2 regions of the Rhizobium sp. CG4 genome follow, and region 2 is predicted to be linked to the other one. Evidence: riboswitches for the same ligand, from Rfam matches in the RefSeq annotation. Region 2 holds a riboswitch; the other holds the start of a gene.
The links. Region 2 has a riboswitch for thiamine pyrophosphate ahead of HGO37_RS22325 (ABC transporter permease). Riboswitches for the same ligand answer to the same signal wherever they lie in the genome.
Positions count from the first base shown of each region.

Region 1: it holds a riboswitch for thiamine pyrophosphate, as region 2 does, so the genes downstream of both, thiB (thiamine ABC transporter substrate binding subunit) here and HGO37_RS22325 (ABC transporter permease) in region 2, are expected to answer to the same signal.

Region 1 is NZ_JABAEG010000005.1:136,526-142,569, reverse strand. It holds gene HGO37_RS16070 (ABC-F family ATP-binding cassette domain-containing protein) at 1-1,368, shown strand, start outside; gene HGO37_RS16065 (VOC family protein) at 1,465-1,857, shown strand; TPP riboswitch at 1,932-2,040, shown strand; gene thiB (thiamine ABC transporter substrate binding subunit) at 2,082-3,104, shown strand; gene thiP (thiamine/thiamine pyrophosphate ABC transporter permease ThiP) at 3,136-4,761, shown strand; gene thiQ (thiamine ABC transporter ATP-binding protein) at 4,758-5,477, shown strand; gene HGO37_RS16045 (M48 family metalloprotease) at 5,750-6,044, shown strand, end outside.
Region 2 is NZ_JABAEG010000009.1:212,316-218,359, forward strand. It holds gene thiD (bifunctional hydroxymethylpyrimidine kinase/phosphomethylpyrimidine kinase) at 1-524, opposite strand, end outside; gene thiE (thiamine phosphate synthase) at 521-1,183, opposite strand; gene HGO37_RS22315 (hydroxyethylthiazole kinase) at 1,170-1,913, opposite strand; gene HGO37_RS22320 (ABC transporter substrate-binding protein) at 1,910-2,854, opposite strand; gene HGO37_RS22325 (ABC transporter permease) at 2,854-3,636, opposite strand; TPP riboswitch at 3,776-3,878, opposite strand; gene HGO37_RS22330 (methyl-accepting chemotaxis protein) at 4,177-6,044, shown strand, end outside.

The sequences.
Region 1 (6,044 bases), on a different contig from region 2:
ACAATCGAATGGCTGGAAGAGGAACTGCAGAAAAGCCGCAGTGCACTGGTTCTGATTTCGCACGACCGTCGTTTCCTTGAAAAAGTTTCTAATGCAACTGTATGGCTCGATCGCGGCACCTCGCGTCGTCTCAGCCGCGGCTTTGCCCATTTCGAGGAATGGCGCGACAAGGTGCTGGAAGAGGAAGAACTCGAGCAGCACAAACTCGGCAAGGCGATTGAGCGCGAAGAACACTGGATGCGCTATGGCGTAACCGCCCGTCGCAAACGCAATATGCGCCGCGTCGGCGAACTTCAGGCGATGCGCGCTCAACATCGTGGCCACAAGGGACCGCAAGGTTCCGTGCAGACCACAGCTGTTGATGCCCGTGAATCCGGCAAACTGGTGATCGAGGCCGACAGCATTACCAAGTCCTATGGTGATCGCACCATCGTGGCACCCTTCTCACTGCGCGTGCATCGTGGCGACTGTATTGGTCTGGTTGGGCCAAACGGAGCAGGCAAGACCACGCTTTTGAAAATGCTGACCGGACAGCTGCAACCAGATAGCGGCACGGTCAAACTTGGCACCAATCTCGACATCGCCACGCTCGATCAGAAGCGTGAAGAACTGAACCCGAATGACACGCTGGCGCACTATCTGACCGACGGACGTGGTGAAAACCTGCTGGTCAATGGCGAACTGAAGCACGTGACCGGCTATATGAAGGATTTTCTGTTCCAGCCGGAACAGGCCCGCACACCGATCAGGAATCTCTCCGGTGGTGAACGTGCTCGTTTGATGCTGGCGCGTATTCTCGCCCGCCCGACCAACCTCCTCATTCTCGACGAACCCACCAACGACCTCGATATTGAGACGCTTGATCTGTTGCAGGAAGTGGTCGCCGGATTTGTCGGCACCGTCATTCTCGTCAGCCATGACCGCGACTTCCTCGACAGAACAGTGACCTCGACCATTGCGCCGGCCAATCCCGATGCGCCAGATGGCCGCTGGATCGAATATGCCGGCGGTTATTCCGACATGATGGCGCAGCGCAAGGGCGCGGCCGAGGAAAAGCGCAAGGCGGAAAAGCAGGAAAAGGCAAGAAGCACCTCCTCTTCAACTGCGTCGGATGATGCACCAAAGGCCAAAGGTAAATTGTCCTTCAAGCAGAAGTTCGCTCTGGAAAACCTGCCCAAGGAAATGGAAAAGGCCCAGATCGAAATCGCCAAGCGCGAAGAAAAGATGGCCGATCCCAACCTCTTCACCAAAGACCCCACAGCTTTTGGCAAGCTTGCCGACGAAATGGAAAAGCTGCGACACAAGCTGATCACGATGGAAGAAGAGTGGCTAGAGCTTGAAATGCTGCGCGAGGAACTGGAAGGCTAAAATTCCTTCCACCATACCGGAACCTCTGTTCTTCATCCGTCTTTGACAGGGAAGCGATTTTACGTTTTCCTTGGCAAAGATGGAGGAGTTCAGAAAATGCGTATGATTTTCGTCAATCTGCCTGTTCGCAATATCGAAACGACAAAAGCTTTCTTCACCGCACTCGGCTTCAGCTTCAATCCCGAATATTCGGACGAGAGGACGCTGTGCATGATCGTGGAGCAGAACATCTTCGTCATGTTGCTTCAGGAGGAGCGTTTCCGTGATTTCATCAACGGCGATATTGCCGACGCCACCCGCACGACCGAAGTGTTGACCTGCCTGACGGCAGAAAGCCGCGAAGACATCGACAGGATGATTGCGACAGCATTGTCATCCGGCGGCCGCGAATGGAAACCGATTCAGGACCATGGCTTCATGTATGCCGGAAGTTTTCAGGATCCCGACGGCCATGTCTGGGAACTGGTCCATATGTCCGGGCAGTCCTGAAACCATCGGACCAAACACCGACTGTTGCCATGACTGCTATCTTGCCAAGTGATGACAGTAACATTACACCTTGCCTTGCTCTAACGGGGTGCTTTGTCTTTACCGACAAGGCTGAGAGGCTTCCGCCAACCCGAAGAACCTGATCCGGTTAACACCGGCGGAGGGATTAGACGGCTCATTATCAGCGCCCTATTCCCGTTCAACATATGAAAGAGGAGGCGCGGATGCGCAGCATTTTGAACAATTCCCTGATTGCCAAGGCCTTGGTACTTGTGGCATTTGCCGTGCCTGGCGCAGCATTTGCAGCCGACAAGACACTGACGGTCTACACCTATGAAAGCTTCGTGTCCGAGTGGGGTCCTGGCCCCAAGGTCAAGGAAGCCTTTGAGAAAAATTGCCAGTGCACTGTCAATTTTGTCGGTGTTGCCGATGGCGTTGCGCTTTTGACGCGCCTCAAGATGGAAGGTGAAACATCCAACGCCGATGTCGTTCTGGGGCTCGACACCAACCTTGTTGCTGAAGCCAAGGAAACCGGCCTGTTCGAGGCAAGCGGCATCGATACGTCAGCTGCCAAGATTCCAGGCGACTTCAAGGATGATATCTTTGTTCCCTACGACTACGGCCACTTCGCCATCATCTATGACACCCAGACCATCAAGAACCCGCCACAGAGCCTGAAGGATCTGGTCGAAGGTGATCCTTCCCAGAAGATTGCAATTCAGGACCCGCGCACCTCTACCCCCGGCCTTGGCCTGCTCCTGTGGGTGAAGTCCGTTTATGGTGATCAGGCACCGGAAGCCTGGGCAAAGCTCAAGACCCGTATTTTGACGGTCACGCCGGGCTGGTCTGAAGCCTATGGCCTGTTCACCAAGGGAGAAGTGCCAATGGTGCTGTCCTACACGACCTCACCTGCCTACCACATGGTCGCAGAAAACACAGACCGCTATCAGGCAGCCAGCTTCGCGGAAGGTCATTACATTCAGATCGAGGTGGCCGGCCTGTTGAAAAATGCCCCAGAGAAAGACCTTGCCAAGTCATTCCTCTCCTTCATGCTGACACCAGGTTTCCAAGACGCCATACCGGAAAATAACTGGATGATGCCGGCTGCGGCAACCAGCGCACCGCTGCCCGAGGCGTTTTCCAAACTTGTTGTTCCCACCAAGACATTCCTGATGTCACCTGAGGAAGTGGCCAAGAACCGCAAGGCATGGATTGATGAGTGGCTGACAGCCATGAGCATCAACTAACCTTTGCAAATCGGAAATTCGGGCCAGCGCCATGATTTCAAAGGCCGAACAACGGCAATCGATAGGCACGGGAATGGCGGCTTTTGCCGCTGTTCTCGCATTCATTGGCCTTGGCACATTTGCCCTTCTGTCTTTTGATGCAGGTGCTGCAAGCGATGAGCTGTTCGGTACCTACACCTGGCGTATCCTGCGCTTCACCCTCTATCAAGCAACGTTATCGACCGGACTATCGATCCTTTTTGCGCTGCCTGTCGCACTGGCTTTGGCAAGACAAACTGCGTTTCCCGGTCGTATCTGGATTATCCGCCTTATGGCCGTTCCCATGGGGCTACCGGTTATCGTCGGTGCGCTTGGCCTTATTGCCATCTGGGGAAGACAGGGCTTCCTGAACACCACACTGACATCACTCGGTGTTGAACAACCGTTCAGCATTTACGGCCTGTCAGGAATTCTGCTGGCACATGTCTTCTTTAACCTGCCGCTTGCTACCCGTTTGCTGCTGGCCGGGCTGGAGCGTATTCCCGGTGAATATTGGCGTATGGCGGCAAGCCTTGGCATGCCATCCTGGTCCATTTTCCGGTTCATTGAATGGCCGGCGCTGATAAAACTGGTTCCCAGTGTCGCCGGGCTGATTTTTATGCTTTGCGCCACCAGTTTCACCCTTGTGCTGATGTTGGGCGGCGGGCCTGCGGCGACAACGCTTGAAGTGGCGATCTATCAATCGCTGCGCTTTGATTTCGATCCTCCACGCGCCATTGCTCTTGCTACTCTGCAAATCGTCATGACCGGGTTGTTGCTCGCCTTATTAAGCTGGCTGCCCAGACCTGACGACGAGGGTTTGAGCCACGGCCGAGCAATCCAGCGCTATGATGGAAAACGGCTTCAGGTACGGCTGCGCGACGGTATTCTAATTATCGCCGCTGTGGTTTTTATGGTGGCACCCATGCTTAGTATCGCCATATCCGGCTCGACCGCCGACTTATCGCGCCTGTTGGCGGCCGATGTGTTCTGGCGGGCAGCCGGAACCAGCCTGTCCATTGCGCTGGTTTCAGCCAGTATTGCCATTGGCATTTCCGTCGCCCTCATCAACGCGCGCTCGACGATCCGTGGCAACCGCAAGGCAAACCTGACACTACGTCTTATGGCCTCCACGATGTCCGGTGGCGCATCCATGGTGCTGCTGGTGCCACCAGTGGTGCTGGGGAGTGGCTGGTTCCTGCTGTTACGGCCGCTTGGCGACATCACGCTGTTTGCACCGGCGCTGGTTGCCTGCATCAACATGCTGATGGCGTTGCCCTTCGTTATGCGGGTACTTGAACCGGCGTTCCAGACCCACCAGGCGCGAACTGGAAGACTGTCAGCCAGTCTCGGCATGCATGGTTTTGCCAGATTGCGTTACCTCCATTGGCCAATCCTGCGTAAACCCCTGGCAACGGCCTTCAGCTTTGCAATGGCGCTGTCACTTGGCGATCTTGGCGCAATCGCCCTGTTCGGCTCGCAGAACTTTATCACGCTGCCTTGGCTGGTTTACAGCAATATGGGCAGCTATCGCACCAATGACGCCGATGGTTATGCGCTGATCCTGGGTGTGATCTGCCTGATATTGGCCATGGGTGGCGCAGGCACCGCACAAACCCGCAAGGAGCAAAACCAATGACTGAAACCGCTCCTTCCGGCATTCGTTTTAATGATGTAGCGCTGAAACTTGGATCGCAGGAGTTTTCCTTTGATTGCCACTTGCCGCAGGGCACGATCACGGCAATTACCGGCCCATCCGGCTCAGGGAAATCAACCCTGTTGAATCTGGTCGCTGGTTTTGAAACACCAGATGCCGGCACCATCATGATTGACGGGCAGGTCGTCACACACCTAGCCCCGGCCGAGCGACCGGTCTCGGTGATCTTTCAGGACAACAACCTGTTTTCGCACCTTGATGTGTTCACCAATATAGCGCTCGGCATCAATCCTTCGCTGAAACTTTCCGCGCAAGAGCGGCAGTCCGTTTCAAATGCCCTGCAGCGTGTCGGTCTTGCGGGCTTTGAAAAGCGTCTGCCGCCAAATCTGTCGGGTGGAGAACGGCAACGCGTTGCCATGGCACGGGCTCTGGTGCGCCACCGCTCGGTTATGTTGCTGGATGAGCCCTTTGCCGCTCTTGATCCCGGTTTGCGCGCCGGGATGGCTGAATTGCTGTCCAGTTTGCATCAGGAAACCGGCAACACTGTATTGCTGGTCACCCACAAACCCGAGGAAGTACAACAGTTGGCCAAACATGTCGTGTTCATGGATAAGGGGAAAATCCTGTTCCAGGGCACACCGGAGATTTTTTCCGAGAACGGGAACATCCCCCAAATTCGTACGTTCCTGAAGGGATAGCTGCGGCACACGCCGTTCGCCACAATTTCGACGCGGGCAAGTGGCAATCGGCTTAGTACGGCTTCAACAGGGGATTGAGTTTATTTGATCGTCTATTTGCTAATTTACTTTGGTTGCCTGATGAGCCATGCAAGATGGTCAAGAATATTGAAAAGATTCGTCATCGATAATAGCACACCACAAGGCGTGACAATTTGTGTCCATTGATGGACAGTATTCGCACAATAAACTAGCAGTGCGTAACATCAGGGGCATAGGAACTGACTGACAAGATGACGATTTCCATAATAGCAAGGCCGGCAAGGACATCTGATCCGCGCGCGCAGCGTTATGGCAAACTTGTGCGCTCTGTTGCCGGCCTGACAATTGCTGCAATGACGCTCAGTGCATGCCAGTCGCTGTTCAGCCAATCCTACCAGGCAAGTGTTCGCCCGTCGGACAACCCGCAGACTGTTGAAGAAGTTCAGAAAAATGACCCGCGTGCCCAAATGGGAGCACGCGAACACCCGCGTATTGTTGCAAGTTATGGCGGTGAATACCGCGATGAAAAAACCGAAAGGCTGGTTG
Region 2 (6,044 bases):
CCCTTGATCAGCACGGCGCGTGCCCCTGCTTTCAGGATGACGTCTGCCTGGCGCGCCATCTCACTCTGGTTTGCAGCGATGGGCAGATCCGTCAACAGCGCTGCTTCTGGCAGATTGGGCGTGACGACGGCTGCAAGCGGGACAAGTTCTTGCTTCAGTGTCTCGATCGCTTCCTGTTGTAAAAGCCGGTCGCCGGAGGTTGCAACCATCACCGGATCGAGAACCACGCTGCGTTTGTAGTGGCGCAGTCGCTCTGCAATGGCCAAAATTGTCTCCGACCGGGACACCATGCCGATCTTGACTGCATCGACATCGAGGTCGGAAAAAATGGCATCCATCTGCGCGACGATTAAGGGTACGGAAATGTCTTCAACAGCCGTCACGCCCCTGGTGTTCTGCGCGGTGATTGCGGTCAGTACACTGGCGGCATAAGTACCAAGCGCTGAAAATGTCTTGATATCAGCCTGAATGCCGGCCCCGCCGCCGCTATCGGAACCTGCAATGGTCAAAGCAATGGCGGTCATGGGCGTTTCTCCGAGAGTGCCGCATCCACCGCGTCACGGAAGCTGCGTGTCGCCTCAGCAATGTCATTGGCTCTGAAAATCGCGGAGATAACCGCGATGCCATCGGCACCGGCCGCGACGACCTCTGGTGTTCTTGCCAAATCGATGCCAGCAATGGCGCCGACCGGTAGTTCGGGTCGCTGCTGACGCAGTGCTGTCCGCAACGCACTGAAACCATCAATGCCGACTGGAAGGTCAGGATTGATTTTCGATACTGTTTCGAACACGCCGCCAATGCAGACATAGTCGACAGGCGCCGCTGCGGCGCGTGCCGCGTCCTTGGCATTTTTGACGGTAAGTCCGATAATCGCCTTGCTACTCAAAAGGCTCCGTGCTGTCTCCGCATCCATGTCGTCCGCACCCAGATGCACCCCATCTGCACCAGCCGCCAGCGCGACATCAACGCGGTCGTTGATGACAAGCGGGACGCCGCTTGTTTTGAGCGCGGCTATAATTTCCTTGGCCCTTTCGATCATCGAACGGGTGGATGCCGTCTTGTCGCGGTATTGAATCAGTGTTGCGCCGTTTTCGGCCGCGATACGGGCGAGTTCCGGCAGCGGGGCGATATCGATCAGGGAGCCATCGACCAACGCGTTCAGGCGATAATCAACCTTCGTCATGTTCTATCCTTGCATGGGAAATGATGTCCTGACGGCCAATGGCCGACAGCATGTCGAGAAATGCCGGCTCGAATGTGCCGGGACCGTTGGCGTAGACCGCGGCCTGCTCTGCAGAAATTCCCGTCACACACAGGGCCGCACTGGCCGCCAGCAGCGCGTCTGGCTCTACCGCTAGGAACGCGGCGATTATGCCGCCGGAAAGGCAGCCTGTTCCGGTCACTTTCGCCATCCATGGATGACCGTTGGAAATACGGACCGATCGATTTGCGAGAGACAAATGGTCTTGCGGACCGGTTTGAATTCGCAAGCTGTTGCCTGTGTCGTCAAACAGCGCCATTTCAGCCGCATTGCCACGGATGATGGTCGGCGAATGTTGCAGAAGGTCCCTTGCAAACGCCAGTCGCGACGGAGAGTAGTCGCAGTGGACGGGGTCAACGATCCAAGGTTTGCCATGCGCATTGGCCACCTGCACAGCAAGCAGGATAACCTTGCGACGCTCCGCATCCAGCGTGCCGAGATTAATGGTCAACGCATCGGCTTTGAGAACAAAACTTTCGATTTCCTCCATCGACGATGTCATCGAAGGAATGGCATCGACCGCCGTAATGCCATCGGCAGTGAATTTCTGCACGACGGTGTTCATCAGGCAATGGACGCGAGGGCGGCTTTGCCGCACCCGCTCGAGCACATCGGCTGCCTTTTCAGCTGATATTGTATGGGCCGTGCTCATTGCAATTCCACCGCAAGGTCTTCAACGGCAGGCGCCTGTTTCACCAGTTCCATGTCCTGCATGAACTGGCCGAAACGTTCGTAACGAGCGCGATCCAGTGCCGAGGGGCGTTTGGCAAAACGCGGCAGGGTGTCGATGAATGCCTGGTGGTTCAGGTCGTCATTGAGGCTGGGGTAGGCTTTGATGAACAGTTCCCAAGCTTCCTGCGGGTGGTTTGTGAGGAAGATCGAGGCTTGTTCGACGGCATCAAGGAAACGCGGCAAGCGACTGTCCGAGACCAGATCCTTATTGGTGATGAAGATCAGTTCGTCATAAGCGGGAACACCATGCTCCTCAGGGAAAAAGGAATAACCTTCGTGACCTGCGAGCTTCATCTGGGTCAGTTCAAAATTGCGGAAGCCGCCAAGTGTCGCATCGACCTTGCCGCTGATCAGCGAAGGTGACAGCGAGAAGTTGACGTTGATAAGCTCAACATCGTCACGGCTGACACCTTCCTTCTCAAGCATGCGCTTCAGCATGGCATCTTCGAAACCGGATACAGAAAAACCGATCTTTTTGCCCTTAAGGTCCTTCAGGCTTTTGATCGGCCCATCAGCCAGAACCGTCACGGTGTTAAGCGGTGTCTCGACAAGTGTTCCAAACCGCAGGATCGGCAAACCGGCAGCGTTGTCGAGATAGAGGTTTGGTTGATAATGCACGCCAATGTCGGCCTGTTTGACGGCGACCAGACGCGGAACGGAAGATGGATCGGCTGGTGGTACCAGCTCGACTTCCAATCCTTCAGCTTTGAAGATGCCGCGTTCAGCGGCGATGACCATCGGCGCGTGATCGGGATTGACGAACCACTCCAGCATCACCGTCAGCTTGTCGGCGGCATGTGTCACGGATGCGGGAAGGATCGTCGCAAGTGCGATGGAAAGAGAAAGGGCAAGTTTCTTCATCAGGCGTGTTTCCTTGAGGAATTAAGAAATGGCAGGGAATGTTCAGTCTCGACCGCCCATGGGGTGAGCCCAGTGGTGAGGCGGTCGATTAAAAGGCGAGAAAGCACGGTCAGAACCGCAAGAATGGCCATGGCTGCAAAAACTGTATCGGTTTGCATACGGGCATTGGCCTGCACCATGACAAAACCAAGCCCTGAGGACGCGCCGACCCATTCGCCGATGACGGCACCAAGGGGTGCGAGCGGCGCTGCGACCCGCAGGCCCGAAATCAGTCCCGGCAGGGCAAGGGGCACCCGTAACCGCAGCAGGATTTGCCAGTGTGTTGCCTGCGTGAGCGCTGCGGCATCCAGGATCGCTCTTTCCGTGCGTTGTAGGCCGTCATTGAAGGCAGAGGCGACAGGAAAGAAGATGATCAGCGTCGTCATCGCTACCTTCGAGGCCATGCCGAAACCGAGCCACAGCACGAGGATGGGAGCAAGGACAAACACGGGAAATGCCTGCAGGATCAGCAGGGTTGGCCAGACCAGCTTTCCAAGTCTCGGAAATGCGGCTGTTGCGAAAGCTGTCCCAACGCCAAACCCTGTGCCCAATACAAGGCCAACCACCATTTCAGTCAGGGTGATCAGGCTGTTTTCGAGCAAGTAGATAGGCTGCCGTGACAACGCCGAAACGACGTCATAGGGCGAGGGCAGAATGTAATGCGCAGGGGCAAACAGCCACGTGCCAACCTGCCAGCCAACGACCAGCAACAGCACGCCGCAAACGGCGGATGAGACACGCATTTCGGTTTATACGAAACGATAAACCAAATGAGGGGGATGGCCGCGAACGGCACCTATAGCAATCTTGAATGTCATCTACGATCTCCAGACTTGTGACAATCACGGAGATCCAGGCAAGCGGAGAAGAGAAAAGGGGGCTTTATGCCGCTGTTTCCGTTCCTACGCCGGTACGACCCGGATCAGGTTCAAGGGTCCGGCTCACCGCCATCTCAGCATCGTAGGATGCCCCCCTCGGAATAGGTGCAAATTGTCGCGTTTTTGCCCTGCTGTCAATGAGATTGCTACTTGTACATGAAAACTGTCGAACATACTGTTTTTAAGGCGTTTTTTTATAACGCTTGGACTGGTTGTAACCGAAAGTTATACAAGTTTTTAATAAATTTCTTTCTATAATGATGTTGAACGACACCTTCCGGGGCTGCATGACGCTTGTTGTTTGAGCTTTTAGTCGAAGCATAGTTTTCCCACAAAAATCGATGTCGGAATGCCGCAGCCTGCGGCACAGTATTCCGCTTGTCCTTTCGTTCTAGGAAGTCCAACATGTTGAAAAACCTCAGCATCAAGTGGAAGATACTTTCCACCTTGTTCATGCTCGGCTTGGTTTCGTTTGGTGGTTTTACATTCATTACCGCCAAGTTCAGTGATGCAAACACCAGCTACCTTGGCTTTATCGACAAGGAAGCAACCTCCGCCATGATGAGCGCCCGTGCCGCTTCCGGTATCTGGACATCGGTTGTCTGGGCAGAGCGTATGCTGCAAATGGATGCTCAGCATCCTGGCCTGCCGGAGATGCGCGAACGCTTCGCCTCCAACTTCAAGCTTGCCAAGGATCGACTGGCCGCCGTGCCGGCGTCGGTTCCGAGCCGCAAGGACGACATCGAGAAGTTGCTGGCTTCGACCAACGAACTGCAAACCATGTATGAAAAAATGCTGCAGCTGCATTTCGGCGGCAATGGCGCAGAACTACCAGCCATGCAGTCAAAGCTGGAAACACTGTTGAAACAGGTTTCGGATCAGGCCGGTGCCAACAACACCGCACTGTCGCAGCTTTTGGACAATGGCAGCAAGTCGCTTTCCGCATCGATCGGCTCGACGATTACACAGAGCTTCATCTTTATGTGTGTTGGCTTGGTGGCGGCCGTTTGTTTTGCGATTTACGTCGCTCACGCCGGTATCACTGCACCGATGGTTCGTTTGCGCGAACGCATGCAGACACTGGCCAGTGGCGATGTGAAGTCTGAAATTGACGGCCTCGACCGCAAGGACGAAATTGGCAACATGGCGGCCGCAGTGGCCGTGTTCCGCGACAACGCCATTGAACGTGGTCGCCTGTCCCGTCAAGCTGATGAAGATCGCGTCAGCACCGAGAATGAGCGCGCTGAACGCGAGCAGCAGAAGGTCCTGGAAGCCGCAGAAATTCAGAAAGCCGTCGATACGCTGGGTGCCGCGCTTGGCAAACTGGCTGATGGCGATCTGGCTGCGCGTATTGCACATCCATTTAACGGCCAACTGGACACACTGCGTCAGAACTTCAACCATTCGGCAGAAAAGCTTGATCTGGCGATGCAGAGCGTTGGTACAAATGCCCGCGCCATCGATGCTGGTGCTAATGAAATCCGCTCCTCGGCTGACGACCTTTCCCGCCGCACAGAGCAGCAGGCTGCTTCTGTTGAAGAGACAGCCGCCGCTCTGGAAGAAATCACCACGACGGTCAAAGATTCCGCCAAGCGCGCAGAAGAGGCACGCCACCTGGTTTCCCGTACCCGTCAGGAAGCAGAAAAGTCTGGTGAAGTGGTGCGTGAAGCCGTCACCGCAATGGAGCAGATCGAAAAATCCTCCAGCGAAATCGGTAACATCATCGGTGTTATCGATGACATTGCCTTCCAAACCAACCTGCTTGCTCTGAACGCGGGTGTCGAAGCGGCCCGCGCTGGTGAAGCTGGTAAGGGTTTTGCTGTCGTGGCGCAGGAAGTTCGTGAACTTGCCCAGCGTTCTGCAAATGCCGCAAAGGAAATCAAGTCGCTGATCACTGCCTCGACATCGCATGTCGAAACCGGGGTTCACCTTGTCGACCAGACAGGCAAGGCGCTGGACGCTATCGTTGCTCAGGTTCAGGAAATCAACCAGCATGTTCACGCGATTGCTGAGGCAACCCGCGAACAGTCGGTTGGTCTTCAGGAAATCAACACCGCCGTCAACACCATGGATCAGGGCACGCAACAGAACGCTGCCATGGTCGAAGAAACAACGGCGGCAAGCCATGGTCTTGCAACGGAAGCCACGTCCCTTAACTCGCTGCTCGGCCAGTTCAGACTGACAGGCACCGGCGGTATGGCTGGTTTCGCAAGGCCTGCTGCTCCTCGCGCCGCCGCTTCGGCTTCGCGACCTGCTGCACCGGCACCGGTGGC